4 regions of the Cytobacillus sp. GQ23 genome follow, and region 3 is predicted to be linked to each of the others. Evidence: riboswitches for the same ligand, from Rfam matches in the RefSeq annotation. Region 3 holds a riboswitch; each other region holds the start of a gene.
The links. A riboswitch is a leader RNA that binds a small molecule or an ion and turns the genes downstream of it on or off. The one in region 3 is predicted to bind thiamine pyrophosphate.
Positions count from the first base shown of each region.

Region 1: it holds a riboswitch for thiamine pyrophosphate, as region 3 does, so the genes downstream of both, thiT (energy-coupled thiamine transporter ThiT) here and thiW (energy coupling factor transporter S component ThiW) in region 3, are expected to answer to the same signal.
Region 2: it holds a riboswitch for thiamine pyrophosphate, as region 3 does, so the genes downstream of both, thiM (hydroxyethylthiazole kinase) here and thiW (energy coupling factor transporter S component ThiW) in region 3, are expected to answer to the same signal.
Region 4: it holds a riboswitch for thiamine pyrophosphate, as region 3 does, so the genes downstream of both, AC6CHU_RS23260 (thiamine phosphate synthase) here and thiW (energy coupling factor transporter S component ThiW) in region 3, are expected to answer to the same signal.

Region 1 covers NZ_JCAXER010000024.1:69,806-74,018, forward strand. The annotation lists gene AC6CHU_RS19215 (hypothetical protein) at 1-233, opposite strand, end outside; gene AC6CHU_RS19220 (hypothetical protein) at 356-625, opposite strand; gene AC6CHU_RS19225 (nucleotidyltransferase) at 747-1,088, opposite strand; gene AC6CHU_RS19230 (nucleotidyltransferase domain-containing protein) at 1,085-1,459, opposite strand; gene thiT (energy-coupled thiamine transporter ThiT) at 1,639-2,238, opposite strand; TPP riboswitch at 2,304-2,406, opposite strand; gene AC6CHU_RS19240 (MATE family efflux transporter) at 2,459-3,799, opposite strand; gene AC6CHU_RS19245 (AAA family ATPase) at 4,089-4,213, shown strand, end outside.
Region 2 covers NZ_JCAXER010000028.1:45,030-49,242, reverse strand. The annotation lists gene thiE (thiamine phosphate synthase) at 1-261, opposite strand, end outside; gene thiD (bifunctional hydroxymethylpyrimidine kinase/phosphomethylpyrimidine kinase) at 245-1,072, opposite strand; gene thiM (hydroxyethylthiazole kinase) at 1,085-1,897, opposite strand; TPP riboswitch at 2,004-2,116, opposite strand; gene AC6CHU_RS20705 (OsmC family protein) at 2,231-2,701, shown strand; gene AC6CHU_RS20700 (Cof-type HAD-IIB family hydrolase) at 2,719-3,468, opposite strand; gene AC6CHU_RS20695 (CBO0543 family protein) at 3,612-4,127, shown strand.
Region 3 covers NZ_JCAXER010000013.1:91,892-96,104, reverse strand. The annotation lists gene AC6CHU_RS12645 (gas vesicle protein GvpP) at 1-270, opposite strand, end outside; gene gvpA (gas vesicle structural protein GvpA) at 312-572, opposite strand; gene tenA (thiaminase II) at 929-1,618, opposite strand; TPP riboswitch at 1,677-1,779, opposite strand; gene thiW (energy coupling factor transporter S component ThiW) at 1,930-2,421, opposite strand; TPP riboswitch at 2,535-2,650, opposite strand; gene AC6CHU_RS12625 (alpha-hydroxy-acid oxidizing protein) at 2,878-3,996, opposite strand; gene AC6CHU_RS12620 (PaaI family thioesterase) at 4,171-4,213, shown strand, end outside.
Region 4 covers NZ_JCAXER010000037.1:11,314-15,526, reverse strand. The annotation lists gene thiS (sulfur carrier protein ThiS) at 1-47, opposite strand, end outside; gene thiO (glycine oxidase ThiO) at 44-1,183, opposite strand; gene AC6CHU_RS23260 (thiamine phosphate synthase) at 1,183-1,791, opposite strand; TPP riboswitch at 1,877-1,987, opposite strand; gene thiC (phosphomethylpyrimidine synthase ThiC) at 2,010-3,794, opposite strand; TPP riboswitch at 3,921-4,035, opposite strand.

The sequences.
Region 1 (4,213 bases), on a different contig from region 3:
TATTGTCTGATTCCCTTGCTTCCCTTTGTCATTTCTTCCATCACATTGATAAAAAACCCGAATCCGAACAGCAGCATAGACGAAACCATAATACTTAAACCGATGGATAATACATACTCACCAGTGATACCGCTTACAAAAAAGCTTGAAATAAAAACAATAAATCCTATTACAATACCTGCTGCTGTACTATTTCGGAAAAAATGCAAAACGCGCTGCTGTTGAATTGTCATATTTTCATCCCCTTTTATTTAATATTCTAACTATGTTCACAAATTTGTCAAACTTTTTGTCACGAATTTGTCAAAATTATTTTTCAATAAAAAACGCCCTGCATAGGCTGCAGAGCGTTTTTCTACTGATATAGGTTTTTAATGTTCTCCAAATCTTCCTTTAGACTGCAAATTTCCTGACGGGTCAGCATAAGCGGCATTTGATCGTAAAGTGTAATTATTTGCCCTCCCTCATCTTCTTCATGAAGGGTAAGATAATTATACAGAGTTTCACATTGATGTTTGTTGAGGACCGACTGGGTATTGAAGCTTTTTACTTTTTGAATCTCAAAAGCACTGGTTTCCGCATCAAATACGCCAGTTATGATATTTCCCTGCAAAGTATTGGACAAGGTCTTCACTCCCCTTTTTTGAGTAATATACCCATTATTCAGAAGCAATTTCCTAATATATCAAAAAAACTTTGGAAATATCATTTAATTATAATTATATTCTGCAGCATAGTAATCAGATTTACTTTTTACCTAAAGTAAACCCTTCAAATAGCCTCCCGCCAAAGGGTTCAAGCACTTTATCAATCAGGATAACTATCTTTTCAATGTTATTTGTTTTATAAAACGAATCAAATGCTTCAACGAATTCGTCTGCAAGTTCTTTGTCGTGGTGAACTAATGAACGAACAAGCCATTTAGATGATCCAATCCATTTACGATTACTGCGAAGTATGAACTCACCCACTAACTCCCCGAGTTTACTTGCAATAAAAATTCCTTCTCCTCTGTTTTGGCATCCGATTAAATCATCTAGTGCATCTGTGATGAAATATCTCTTCAAATCGATGGTTTTTTTGATCATGCTTTTGGTCCTTGTTCCAGCAGTTCTTTCGCTTCTTTCTTTATGCCTGCTATAAGACCTGTATCTTTTAGTATCTTCCCTTCACTAACCATTCTTGGCATAGAAGGTTTTGCTTCTTTACAATCACTTTCAAAAAAGAAACGATAAGACGTTAAATTATGTACAAATAGTTCAATATTCCAGCCAAACTCAATGACCGATTCACGATAAGAAGAAACTAAATTATCATCAAAAATGACAAGATCTAAATCAGATGTTTCAGTTGCTTGTCCACGAACAACACTCCCAGCCAATAAAGCTCCCTGACAATTTGGAAAATGTCTTTCAACAAATTGGACGGCAGCTTCTATTGGTTCAGGTCTTTTTTTCATTTTATTTACTCCCTTATAAAGAATCTCACTCACAAACTATAATATTACATGAATTTTCCAAATATCTTGAATTGGAAAGTTTAATCCATTTGACAATAAAAAAGCAGACCAATCACTATGTAAATTAGTCTGCTGAATAAAGCTCTTATCGAATTCGTGGAAATATATCAAAGGAGTTATCAGGAGGCACTTTTGTGAGATTGAAGGCCTTCATCCGATTTTTGAATAATTAATCTTGGTGCCGACGAAATAATGAACACGGCCGCGATTGAGCAGAGAATGGCCGCTCCAAGCATGGTAGCCCCGTTAGCCAGGAAGGAAAAAAGAACCGGCGACATCCCTTTTGGCGCATAGCTTCCGAAGAAAAGAACACCTGCTATAAAATGCCAGAAATACCGGGCGAAGCTTCCGATAAATACTGCCACGACTACCCAGCCAAGCGCTTTCTTCCTGCTGCCGGTGCGCAGCTGATTTTGAATAACACGATAAAACAAGCCGGCAAAACCGATACAAGCAAATGCAACAAAATACTCAATAAATGCCTGAAGCGGAGTGGCAATCCAGGCATCTCCCATGGCGATCTGCAGTATCCCCCATAAGAGTCCTGCAATAAAGCTGACTTTAAATCCTCTTCTAAAGGCCAGAATAAAAATCGGAATCATCGCCACAGATATAGAAATGGATGGCGACAGCTTGATGGATGGCAGAAGATCAAGAATGATAGCGAATGCTGCAAAAAATGAAGCCTCTATCATTGCGATTAAGCTTAATTTCTTCATAAAAAAATCCCCCTTTAGTCTCGAGACGATACCCCAAGGGAGAATAAGCAGACAGAATAGTGCAACTGCCTTTTATTCCACATTCCTGCGCTAGCATTAACTAACAGGTTCAAAGGGTCAGAACAGCGGGCTGTTCACTCTCAGCGATATGCTCCCCTTGTGGCACGTTATTGAATTATTCGCTTTTAGTATATATGAAAGAATTAATGGTGAAAAGAAATTACTCCTCCTCTCCAAAAATATTTTGTTTATCCCACTTGCCTTTTCGATAATACATAAAGGCAATAACACTGCTAATGCCAAAACTGATCCCCATTCCTGCTGCAATTCCCTTATCCCCTATATACTTTGAAAATAGATAAGTTAAAGGATATCGGAGGATCCAGAATGAAATGATATTGAGGATAAGAACTTGAAACATGGCGCCTGAGGCTCTTACCACACCATTCAATACAAAATTAATGCCCAGGAGAGGATAGAAAAAAGCAATGATTTTCAAATATTCAGTGCCATAGTGTACTGATTCTTTATCCTGTATAAACAGGTGCACCCCATACTCTGCAAATAGGAACGTCCCCAAAGCAATGATAAACATGATGGCAAGATTGTAGAGGACTCCGTACAACGCTATTTGATGTACCCGTTCCCATCGATTTCCTCCTATATTTTGACCAGCCATACTATTGACTGCAGTCCCCAATGCCATGGCAGGAAGCATTATGATACTGTCGATCCGCTGTGCTGCACCAAACCCTGCAACGACGTCACTCCCAAAAGAAGTAACGACAGACATAATAGCCATAACGCCAGCCGATATGACAGTCATTTGGAGTCCTGAAGGAATGCCAAGCTTGAAGATCAGCACGGCCTCCTCTTTGTAAGGCCAAGATGGAATTGTAAAAGGCGCCAGCTTTTTGCGGAGTATGAATATCATGCCGATCATAAAGGCGACTCCCTGTGAAAGGATGGTTGCATAGGCGGCCCCATCAATGCCAAGCTGAAATACTGATATAAAAAGAGGATCGAGAATTGCATTTAACACGACAGCTATCAGCACAAAGTACAGGGGGCTTTTGCTGTCTCCGAGTGCTCTTAGTACAGTTCCTATAAAGTTATACCCGAATAAAAACAAAATACCAATGAAGTTAATCTGCAAATACGATGCAGCCTCTCCGGCCATTACGGCAGGTGTGCCCATGAAGGCCAGAATTCTTTCCGCAAGCAGGAATCCGGCTATTCCAAGAACAACCGACAAAATGGTCTGTATGACGGTAAAGGCATTTAAATAACGCTTAAGCCCCTCTGCCTGATCTCCGCCTTTTTGCTGGGATAGAATCGTTAATGCCGCATTGTTTATTCCAATGATAAATGAAAGTACTGTAAAGATTACAGTGCCTGAAATTGCAACAGCCCCCAATGCATCAGCTCCCAGCAGATTCCCAACCCACAGACTATCAATAAATTGATAGGAAACCTGCAGGAGATTAGTGAGCATTATGGGAGTTGAGAACAACAAGAGCTGTTTAAAAATATTTCCTTTTGTAAAGTCCTGCTGAGCCATTTTAACACCTTTTTCCCCTATATATTTCAATATTTTTATCAACAGAAATCGCTTATCCGCTTTTATTATTCACTATTTCACATTCAGTTTCCAATAAAATGGTTTGTACTAGACTTCCCCCCTGTCACATATCTTTCACATTTATTAACCCTTTGAACGCTGTTGTAGCACACTTTCTAATAAAGGATATTATTTTTCCATAATTTACAATGTTTAAAAAGAGTTAAACCCTTTTATTAACAATTTTAATTTCTTATAATGTAGGTATGTTCAATGAGGAGGGAATTGGTTGAAATCACTTTTAAAGAAGCCTTCGACGATTATAACTATTGCATTGGTAGTCACGGTGATTTTGGCGGCGGTTATTTGGACCGTACAAGCAGGAAATAAGGATGTGACAGTCCCGTTTTCTTC
Region 2 (4,213 bases), on a different contig from region 3:
TAGGCGAATAGCCAATTCGATATCGTCATTAACAATAAAAGGAATACTGCTCTCTCTGCAGATTGCCTGAAGCTTTTTTGCAAGGCGTTCCTTCTCATTGCCATGCAGGCATCCTGCTCCTTTTTCACGGAATTGAAACAGGGTGATGCCCCCTTGAATCGCTGATCGGAGAATTTCTTCAGGATCTTGATGGCAATTAACGCTTCCCATGATGAAATATACCTTTAGCCAGTCTCTCATTTGTTTAGTATTGACTTCCATGTATGAGGCTCTCCTTTTTCTTGGCATTAAAGGCCCAATGATTGGTTGGCCCATGGCCGCTGCCAATTTTTAAGTCATTTTCAATTGCTGCCTGGATAAATTGCTTAGCGCGATCTGCAGCCAGGGGTACAGATAGGCCGTCAGCGAGGCCAGCTGTGATGGCAGCCGAAAAAGTGCAGCCTGTGCCGTGCGTGTTCACTGTTTCGATTCTATTACTCTTGAATTCGGTAAAACATTCTCCATCAAATAATAGATCCGCAGCCATTTTTCCCTCCTCATGGCCGCCCTTTATGATGACATGTCTTGCTCCAAGCCTGTGCAATTCATAAGCAGCCTTCTTTTTATCATCCATAGACCGAATGATAGTATCCGTTAATACCTCTGCTTCTGGAATATTGGGTGTAATCACCATGGAAAGCGGAATCAAATGCTTTTTCATTGCTAAAATAGCTTCAGTCTGAAGAAGGCTTGCTCCGCCCTTAGCAATCATCACAGGATCAATGACGATATTTTTCCAGCCGTAATTTGCCATCTCCTTTGAAACAGTTTCAATGATCTCAGCACTGAACAGCATTCCAGTTTTGACTGCATCCGGACTTAAATCTTCTCCTATGGATTGTATTTGGGATGCAACCGCATCTGCGGTCATTGGAAAAACTCCCTGTACTCCTCTGGTGTTTTGGGCGGTTACGGCAGTTAAAGCTGACATGCCGAATACACCCAGTTCCTGAAAGGTTTTTAAGTCTGCCTGAATACCTGCACCTCCTCCGCTGTCTGATCCCGCTATAGTTAATGCTTTGTTCACTTTCATATGTATTGCCTCCTATCCTTCCGTTTTTTCAATTGAACCGCGCATTTCAACATCTTCAGCTGAAATATTATATAAGCTGTTCAAAAACTCTATCTGGAAAGTGCCCGGGCCCCTGCCATCTGTATTTTCTGCTGCGATTTCGGCGGCAGAGCCATATACGACCAGAGCAGCAGCTGCCGCTTTTACAGGATCTTTTTCAACTGCTGCGAAAGCTCCTACGACAGAAGTCAAAAGACATCCGGCACCCGTTACCTTCGTTAATAGGGAATGTCCATTGCGGATGGTAAATGTAGTATGTCCATCTGTAACAATGTCCTGTTTGCCTGTTATGACGGTGACTGAACCAGGTTTATTTGCTGCAGATTTGGCAAGCTCTAATGTGTTTCCTTCTGCTTCTCCTGCATCGACGCCCTTAATATTCCATTGCTGTCCTGCGGCATTGGCGATTTCTGCCGCATTGCCTCTTATGATGCTAATATCTAATTCTTTCATTATTCGATTGGCAGTTTCTGTGCGGTAGGCAGTGGCGCCGGCGCCAACAGGATCAAAAATAACCGGCACCCCATGCTGATTGGCTGATTTTCCTGCGATAAGCATACTTTTCACTTCTTTTTCAGACAGTGTTCCCATATTCAGAACCAGTGCCCCGGCGATTTTAGCCATATCACCCGCCTCTTCATGCGCATAGGCCATGACAGGTGATGCTCCAATAGCCAGCAGGCCATTGGCAGTGAAATTGGTTACTACTACATTGGTGATATTATGTACTAATGGATTTATCTCTCTTACTTTCTCCAATAGGCTGGTAATTTCTTGAATGTTCACATCTATTCCTCCTCTGCAAATGCTGCTTAATAGTTTCTTAAGGGAACACAAAAAGCCAGATCCCATATATGGACCTGGCTGAATAATCTGTAGAGAGTCATTTGGTTCTCCGCAATTACTACTTTCCTACGCTGGTATAATCCAGATCAGGTCCGAAGGGTAAAAAACAGTCCGGTTTCTTTCTCAGCCCGCGAGCATCGGGCACCCCTAGCAGTAAAACTATTAAGTTGGCTGTTTTTATCTTAGCCTGAATCGTGAAATCTGTAAAGCTTGCAATTCTGCCGCTTCCTCTTTAAGGTGTAAGTAAGAATACATAGCTTGGAGGATTCAGATATGGCTGAACACCATTTTCACTTGAAAGCACATTGGCCTGGTCTTCGCAATGATGTGGGGGAAATAGAAACAGGCGGCCTGAGAACAAAGGTATCCATTCCACCGGAAATGGACGGTCCCGGAATCGGAACGAATCCGGATGAAATGCTGCTTGGGGCGGCGGCTGCTTGTTATATTATTACCCTTGCAGCCATGATGGAACGCAGCCGGCTCGATAAAGAGGACCTCACGATGGAGTCAGTCGGAATTGTGGATGTCACAAAAGGTGTGATTACGTACAAAAAGATTATTCATCGTCCAGTTATCGTGCTGAAGGCAGACGCCGATGGAAAGGACTATACACTTGCCAAGAAGCTGGCGCAAAAAGCGGAAGCATCCTGTATGATCTCAAGGGCCATTAAAGGAAATGTGGAAGTCGAAGTACAGGAAACCATCCGCAATAAAAAAACAAACGAAACACCGGCAGGATAGCCGGTGTTTCGTTCAGATTAAAGAGCCCATTTACGGATGGCCAGTGCAACGCCGGCTTCATCATTCGTTCCTGTTACAGCATCGGCTGTTTCTTTAACAATGTCCTGTGCATTTCCCATCGCTACTCCCCAGCCTGATTCCTCAATCATGGCAATATCGTTCAAGCTGTCTCCCATGGCCATTACATTTTCCATTGAAATACCAAGGAGTTCGGTTACTTTGAGGATTCCTATGGCTTTGTTGATGCCTAAAGCATTGACTTCAATATTGGTTAAGCTTGAGTTGGTAATTTCGAGATCGCCCTTTGATCGAAGTTCCTTATGGATCAGTTCCCTGATCGCATCATCTGAAATATCAAACCCAAATTTAAGCCATTCATGGTCATGGATATTTTCCGGCATTTCGTTCATCCACACCCGTTCACAGCTAGTTGCCCAGAAATTGGTCTTGTGTGTCTGAGACAGATTCCACATCCATTCCATTACTTTAGAATCCACTGGAGCTCTTAAAATGGATTCACCATCAGGTCCAAATATTTCGCTGCCATTTACCGTGATCAAATAAGAATTTAATTCAAGAGAATCAGCATGATCGCCTGCCGTTAATCTGGATCTGCCAGTGCTCAAAATAACTTCGATGCCTTTCTCCTTTGCCTCTTTTATAGCTGCACGGTTCTCTTCAGGAATTTCTCCTTTGGAATTCAGTAATGTTCCATCCATATCAAGGGCGATTAATTTAATTTGCGGTGGAATTTTAGAATCTTTCATAATCCTCTTCCTTTCTTCTATTAACACAATAAAGCCATTATATAGGTAAGCCGGCTTTCCTTCAAAGAAGGCGCATTCCAGATGAATACTTTTAAGGAAAATGGAAATACCTGTATGTATTAAATATTAAAGGTGATGTTACTATGTATCTCGCACTTGTGATGATCGTATGGATTTTGTTCGCTTACCGCTTTATTGACTGGTCGCAGTGGAGAAAGCAATATCCGACTGTTTTATTTTTTATTGCAATCAACCTGACCTACAATATGCTCTATTTTAATCATACACTATGGGCTTTTAGAGGCATTACGGCGGAATGGCTGAATCATTCAATTATTAACTTAGCCTTCACTTTTTTTATTACACCTATGGCTCTGATCATTTATCTGCAGCGCTACCCTGAATATAAAAAACAGGGATACATATACTCTGCTGTATGGATTGGCTTTTTTACGATTATTCAATCACTGTTTGCCCACAAAGGAATGTATGTGTACGATAACGGCTGGAACAGCTGGCATAATATTTGTCTGAATATCGCTTTATTTGCTGTATTGCGAATCCACTATCGAAGACCGGCGGTTGCCATGCTGATTTCCCTGCCTGCTGCGGTGGTATTCTATTTATTATTCCCTGTTCCATTGGACAGCCTAAAATAAATGCATACATAAAGCGAGGTGTACTGGAATGATTATTCAGAACGATTTGTCTGTTTTCTTATTTTTGCTCCTTCTGTTCGCAACCT
Region 3 (4,213 bases):
CTTTACAAATTCAGAATCGCTTAAGTTTGAAATGATTTTTTTGCTCGTCTGAGGATTCGCAAGCAACCCTATTCCTGCTCCTACAACCCCGCCCACAATAGCCAGATTCATAGAAAAGTTAGAGCCTTCCTTCTTTTCTTTCAATTCATTGCCGTTTTCGGCTTGCTCATTTTCTTCGCTGCACTGATTTACTTCCTGATTTTGTGTTGCTTCACTGCTCTGATTATTAATTTCATTTCCTGTCTGATTGTTTGCTTCTTGATTTTCCATGTTTACTGCCTCATTTCTTTTTAATGTTTAATTTTTTTTCTCTATACGCTAAATTGCGGTTTCTGATTTTGTCCTCTATCCATAAGGCCATCCTCTTGCACTTCATCTGTTAATAAACCAACCGCTTCAGCATAGCGCAGCCACGTATCCACACTGGCAATGACCACTCGCGCTTCAACTGTCAGAATTTCGATCCCGACAAGAGAAACTCTCACAAATGCATCAATCACAATTCCTTTGTCTAAGATCCTGTCTATAACTTCTGCAAGGCTGGAGCTATCCGTACTTTTTTGAACACTCATATTTCCATCTCCTTTCGGCTTTTGCATAGCGGGACGATGTACGAGTAAATTTAGGGTTTAAGTTATAAATACCTTCAGGCCAGAAGGTTAAAACGGGGCATAAATTACCATTCCCAATCTTTTCTTGAAATTTTTCATCACTTCGCTTTCCAGTAATATTAGAAAGTGATTAAACATCCGTTTCTGAGTATCAACCGTTTGATTATTACAATTTCATTACATTCGTTTAGAGCCACTCTTTGAGCATTTTTAAACGTTTTTTATAACAAAAAAGAGGCGCACTATTTAGTGCACCCCCTACTATGAATTTTAATTTTCGAAACACCTGCAGTAAGAGCTTCAGGCAAATAATGGTTTTATGAAGTTGCTGCCGGAATGCCTGCCGGCCACTTTTCACAGGTATAAGCCATCTCCCAGAAACCAAGCTCCAGCTGGCAGCTTTTCCGGAAAGCATCCTTCATCCGCTGTCTTTCTTCCGGTGATGCCCCTTCAGCAAGCTCATCCAAACGGTTTCTCATATTCATGGTCACCGCTTCGACTCTTAGATTTGCATAAAATGAGATCCATGGATAAAACGGATGGTTCTCATCTGGCTCATATTGCTTCATGAGCTCAAGCCCAATCTCCCAATATGTCCATGGACAAGGCAATAATGCAGCGAGGATTTCACCCATTCCGCCTGTGTGGGCATGATACATCATATGTTTTACATAATGATCAGCTGTCGGAGGGAGCGGATACCCCTGCAATGCTTCATAATCTACCCCAATCTGCTGGCAGAAATTATGATGAGGATGCACTTCGCTGTTCAATACAAATTCTATCTGCTGATTAAAATAAGCAATATCCTTGCGCTCCGCAGATTTTGAAATGGCAATCCCATAAATATGCATGAATGCATTCAAATACTCAAAGTCCGCTTTAATGTAATGAGCAAGCGCCTCTTTCGGCACATCTCCTCTCCCAATGCCCTGGACAAATGGGTGCTCAAATATCATCTGAAATAAATCTTCATTTTCTTTGCGCAAAATCTCTGAAAAAGTCATAAAAAATAGCCTCCTATTAAACTCAGAAGCTGCCGGGGAAAAAGCATGAGGATTTAGATTGAGGTCCTCACTGCTTCCCTGCGCTGGCATTATCCAGATCAGGTTCCAAGGGACAAAGGAAAAAGCTCCTTATCTCAGCCGTAGCGCCCCTAGCAGTTTTCTAACGTTTTTAATTGTTTTTTACCTAGCTTGAAGTTTTCCTCTCATAACTTTGGGATATCGCTATAAATCCGTGAAAAATGCTCATAAAGTCAGGTTATTCTTCTGGAATTCCTCGTCCTGAGCATACCCAACCGCATTCCATCCCAAAATCATCCCATTGCTCGAATCAGATTTTTCTCTTTAACCTTCGCCAATACCATCCAGCCTATCGCCGCACCGGCAATGCTGCTGATCAGAAACGGCGGCATGAAGAAGAATGCACCAGCTGAACTGCCCATGAGAAGCTTTGCGTACGGAACGGCAAACAATGCACCAATTATGCCGGTGCCCACTACCTCTCCAATGGCAGCCCATATTTTCCGTCTGAATTTCAAATAAAGAACACCAGCCAAAAACGCACCGATCATTCCGCCTGGGAACGCAAGCAGCGTCCCGAATCCAAGCAAATTACGCAGCAATGCAATCATAAAAGCGACAGCTGCTGCCGGCAGGGGACCAAGTGTCACCGCTGCCAATACATTTACCGCATGCTGGACCGGATAGGCCTTAGCTGCTCCTGCGGGAAACCAGAGCAAATGGGATCCGAGTGTCCCTATTGCTACAAATAAAGCCATCGCAGTTAACAATCGGGTTTTGTTCATCTATACCTCCTTTCTAAAAGGGCAGCCTGATTGCTTATCAGGATGAGAAGTATGTATACAAAAAAGCCAGATCCCGACAAGGACCTGGCTTGGTTAAAGTAAATGAATCGACATATAGTCAAATCCTACTTCCCTCCGCTGGCATTAACCAGATCAGGTCCATAAGAGTCGGAAAGCTATACGCGCTTTCCTCTCAGCCCACGCATTCGGGGCACCCCTAGTAGTTACATAGATATTTAATTTGATAAGCTACTTCAAGCTTATCAAATTATTCCGTCAATGTCATCAATCTTTTCGCTTATATACTTTTCTTGATGGATTGAATTAAGCGCTCATCATTTTCTGCTGCGGAGCTTTGAACAGATTCGTCATTAATTAGCGCAATAGGCTTGTCCGTTTTCATTTTGGCTCTTTTTCATAGACTATAATTTTTCATGGCAGGAAGTTTGATAACACTTAATACTTCATTCGAATTAGCTGCAGACCGGCAATATCCTTTAAGCTCCCTACCCCTGCCAGGGAAAGCGACACTTTTGTTTCTTCTATAAAGTTGGCAAGTACTTTTTCAACTCCAGCCTGCCCGCCAATGGCCAGGCCATACACATACGGCCTCCCCAGGCAAACGGCGTCGGCTCCCAGCGCCAGAGCTTTAACCACATCTGAACCTCGTCGAATGCCGCTGTCAAACAAAACCGGGATCCGCCCTTTAACTTCCTTCGCAATCGGTCCGAGCGCATCAATCGCCGCAATCACTCCATCAAGCTGTCTGCCGCCATGATTGGAGACAATGATTCCATCTATCCCTCTTTCAACGGCCAGCCCGGCATCTTCAGGGTGGAGAATGCCCTTTAATAAAATGGGCAGGCTTGTTTTCTCCTTTAATCTCGCAATATGCTCCCAGCTTAATGTTGGATGATGAATATTATTAAGGATTCCCTGTACGATATCGCCATCCTGGAGAGAGGCCATAAAGACTGGATCACTTTCATAATTAGCTTTTCCATAGCCAAGCTTTAAGGGGGAAAAGTTATTTCTTAGATCAGCCTCCCTCCATCCCATCATCACCGTATCAACCGTTAACACAATGGCCTCATACCCCGCTTCCTCCGCGCGCCGGACCATGCTGAACGATGCTTCTTCATAATTGGACCAATATAGCTGGAACCATTTGGGACTCGTGCCTGTGGTGCTGGCTATTTCTTCAATGGAATAACTGGAAACTGTGCTCTGGATAAATGGAATGCCAAATGAAGCTGCTGCACGTGCAGATGCCATTTCTCCCTCATTATGTTCAAGCCGCTGCATTCCAATCGGAGCAAGGAAAATAGGATAAGGATATGTTTTTCCAAATATGTTCACACTTATATCCGGCATGGAAACATCCTTCAGCATTCTCGGCACAATTGAGTATTTTGCAAAGGAGTCGATATTCTTTCTAAGCGTTTCTTCCCCGCCGGCTCCTGATTGAACATAGCCAAAACCGTCTGCTCCCATCACTTTCTCCGCTTCCTTTTCAAGCTCCTTAAATGAAATAGGAAAGTTTTCAGCGAAACTAATATTCTCTACTTTTGCCATTTTCCCGCCCGCCTTTTTTTGAATTTATTGAAAATAATATCATTTTTATGGATTATTTGAAACCATGTAATAATTTTGGAGTCTCTCCCTGGCAAAAAAAGAGTCTCAATAAGCAGGGATTTCACAAAGAATCGGGAATAACCATCTTAACTAAATGAAATTGGAGTGTACCAAATGTTAATCAAGCAGCCTTTTGATGAGTTTCTGAAATTCCATT
Region 4 (4,213 bases), on a different contig from region 3:
ACTGACTTCGGCAGCAGCACAGCATCACCATTAATGACAATATTCATATAACCACCCCTTTTGACGATTGGTCTAAATATTCAAGGCGGGACAGCTCAAACGGGTTAGGCTTCTCCGTCCTGCCTTCGAGGATGTCTGCCATCAGCTCTCCTGTTGCCGGAGCGAGGAGGATCCCATTGCGGAAATGCCCCGCTGCAATATATAACCCATCAATGACTGGATGTTGTCCCAAAAAAGGCTGCCCATCAGCCGATTGCGGGCGAATTCCTGTCCAGGCTCGTTCCCATTCTGCATTCGCGATATCCGGCACCAGGTTTTGAGCCTTTTCCATCAGCTGGGAAATACCCTCAACGGTCACCTTTTCATCAAATGAGTTTGCTTTAACCGTTGCCCCAACTACCAGCCTTCCGGATTGCTTGGGAACGATATAACATCCGTGTGAAAAGATCGTCCCTTGTACAAGCGTTTTATCAGCCTTGACCGAGAAGCACTCGCCTTTAACCGGAATAATGGGCAGCACAAGGCCCGTTCTTTCAAGAATCTCCCTGCTCCAGGCACCGGAAGCAACGATAACGGAATCAGCCAGAAATTCTCCCTGGCTGGTTCTAACCCCATACACCCTTTCACCTTTTAAAATAAAATCTGTTACCTGTGTATACTCAAAAATTTCTGCGCCGAGGGTCATTGAAGCTTTTGCAAAGGCAAGGGATAATTCATATGCCTGTACCTGTCCATCATTCGGTATATACATCGCACCCCTTAATTTGGCTGATACGAATGGTTCACGTTTAATCAGGTCATCAATGGAAAACCATTCGGCATCCTCTCCCGCTTTTTGCTGGCTTTCTACTAATCTTTTTAAACTCATCTCCTCTGCAATATTATCTGCCACTCTATATACACCCTTATTTTGATAGCCGATATGCACTTGTGATAACTCTTCCAGTTCAGGAATCAGGGTCCGGTACATGGAGCGGCTTTTGCATGCGAGCTGGAACAGCGGGCCGTCTTCGGTCAGTTCCGTTTGCGCTCCTAAAATTCCAGCAGCCGCCCCGGAAGCCTTACCAGCTATTTTTCCCTTATCCAAAACAGCCACTTTATACCCTCTTTTTGCCAGTTGAAAAGCAATGGAGCTGCCATTAATGCCTCCGCCGATTATAACGGCGTCAAACCTTTTCCTCATCATATCCCCTCCTCATTTAACATTTTTGAAAAGAGCTTTGCTGCCTCCGCAGGCTCCTTTGCCTGCAATATCCCTGACATGACAGCAATGCCATCTGCCCCTGCCTCCAGGACTTCAAGTACGTTCTCTGGTTTAATGCCTCCAATTGCCAATACCGGAATGTCTACTGCCTTTTTTAGAGCCTCCAAAGACCCCGTGCCCCTTGGCGGGATTCCCTTCTTGGAGTCTGTTTCGAATATATGCCCATACAGGAGATAATCAGCCCCCTGTTTGGCAGCCTCTTCAGCAGCCTCAAGTGAATGTACAGAACAGCCGACAGGTACATCCGGAAAACGCATTTTTACAATATCAGCCGGCAGACTGTGATAAGCAAGATGCACACCCGCTTTAAACGCCCAGGCAACATCGGCGCGATCATTTATAATGATTTTTCTAACTGGAATACCCTTTTTAAGAAGGTGCTCTGCTGCTTCATATAACTCCCTTGATGTTCGATGTTTTTCCCTTAAATGAAAGCGATCCGTAAAGGGTTCAAGTTCAACTGCCATTTCAGCGAAGGCCACTGGAGATAGCTTTCCATCAGATATAACATGCAGCTGTTTTTTCATAGCAGTCGCCCCTAAGTTTTTTAGATTTTTTTGCAATAAAAAACCACCTTCTAAATAGAAAGCGGGGGTATGAGCCATAGAATTCAGACCCGATCCTCCACTTCCCTACGCTGGTATTTTAGCCAGATCAGGTTCCAAGGGTCTTAAAGCCTTTGCTTTAATCTCAGCCTTCAAACAGGCACCCCCAGCGGATATCATTCTATTAAACTATAAAAAGACTACTGATAAATGTTTCCACCGGCCTTATTAAATTCCTCAGCTTTTTCTTCCATGCCCTTCTGTATCGATTCGCTGGTTCCAATCTGATGCTCTTTTGCATAATTCCGGATATCCTGCGAAATTCTCATGCTGCAGAATTTTGGCCCGCACATGGAGCAGAAATGAGCGGTTTTTGCCCCTTCAGCCGGAAGGGTTTCATCATGGAATTCCAATGCCCGCTCAGGATCCAATGAGAGGTTGAATTGATCTCTCCAGCGGAATTCAAAACGGGCTTTTGACAGGGCATCGTCCCTTTTTTGCGCACCAGGATGCCCCTTTGCCAAATCTGCTGCATGAGCGGCAATTTTATACGTAATGACGCCTTCACGCACATCGTCTCTATTTGGCAAACCCAAATGTTCTTTAGGGGTGACATAGCAAAGCATCGCTGTTCCATACCAGCCTATCATGGCAGCCCCGATGGCAGAGGTAATATGATCATAGCCCGGAGCTATATCTGTCGTAAGAGGCCCAAGCGTGTAGAATGGTGCTTCTTTACAGATTTCCAATTGCTTATCCATATTCTCCTTGATTAAATGCATGGGAACATGGCCGGGTCCCTCGACCATTACCTGCACATCGTGATCCCAGGCAATTTTCGTCAGCTCACCAAGTGTTTCGAGCTCCGCAAACTGAGCCTCGTCATTTGCATCTGCAATCGATCCCGGCCGGAGTCCATCCCCTAAGGAGAAGGCCACATCATAAGCTTTCATGATTTCGCAGATTTCTTCAAAGTGTGTATATAAAAAGTTCTCTTTATGATGGTGCAGACACCATTGGGCCATGATGGACCCGCCTCTGGACACAATTCCAGTCAGCCTTTTGGCAGTAAGCGGTACATAACGCAAAAGGACACCTGCATGTATTGTAAAATAATCAACACCCTGCTCTGCCTGTTCGATTAACGTATCCCTATACACTTCCCATGTGAGGTCCTCAGCAATTCCATTCACCTTCTCCAAAGCTTGATATATCGGCACCGTCCCAACAGGAACAGCAGAATTTCTGATAATCCATTCACGTGTTGTGTGAATATTTTTGCCAGTTGATAGATCCATAATTGTATCTGCTCCCCAGCGTGTGGCCCATGTCATCTTCTCAACCTCTTCTTCAATAGAAGATGAGACTGCTGAGTTTCCAATGTTCGCATTAATCTTCACATGGAAATTCCGTCCGATTATCATTGGCTCTGTCTCAGGATGATTGATATTAGAAGGAATAATGGCACGTCCTCTCGCTACTTCGGACCGAACAAATTCCGGTTCCATATTTTCCCGAATAGCTATAAACTCCATCTCCGGTGTTATGATCCCTTTTTTTGCATAGTGAAGCTGGGTGACATTTTTCCCTTTTATTGCTTTCAGTGGCTTGCGGGATAGACATGGAAAAAGTTTATGATTAGCACGCGGATCATCTTCATTAAGGTAGCCGTTGTCCTCGGGCTTTATTTTCCGCCCATCATATTCTTCTACATCTTCGCGTTCTTGAATCCACCGGCTTCTTATAGGAGGAAGCCCTTTTTTTAGATTTGCCGTATGCTGAGGGTCTGTATAAGGGCCGCTCGTATCATAGACGCGAACCGGCTCATTTACTTGCTGACCAAAACTTCCGGTGGTGGGACTTAATTCTATCTCACGCATCGGAACCTTTATGTCAGGTCTCGATCCTTCCACATAGATTTTCCTGCTGCCAGTAAAGCTCGACATAATAGAAATACTTTCATGATTTAATGAACTTGCAGTCATTGTTATCTCTCCCTTATTCAAAAATATAGGGACGAGACCTGGAACCGGGAAGTGCCGGATATGTAAAAAAGCCGGTCCACATAATGATGGACCGGCTTAACCGCAGATGTCTTTGCACAAAGAAACTTTTGCACATTCTAACTTCCCCACGCTGGTATAATCCAGATCAGGTCCAAAGAGTCAAGAAACTTTAGCGCGTTTCTCTCTCAGCCCAAGCTATTGGGCACCCCTAGTTATTACTATTTAATTCTACTTTAGTATACATAATTCAGAAAACAAATAAAAGGTATTTCTGCAAACGTGAATCAAAAAGCTTTCACCTTTTCACGCATGGATCCTTCTCCTAAATGCCCTGCGGCATTTCTGATTAGACATTCAAATTCTAAAAAAAACATAAAAACGCCTGACATAAGCAGACG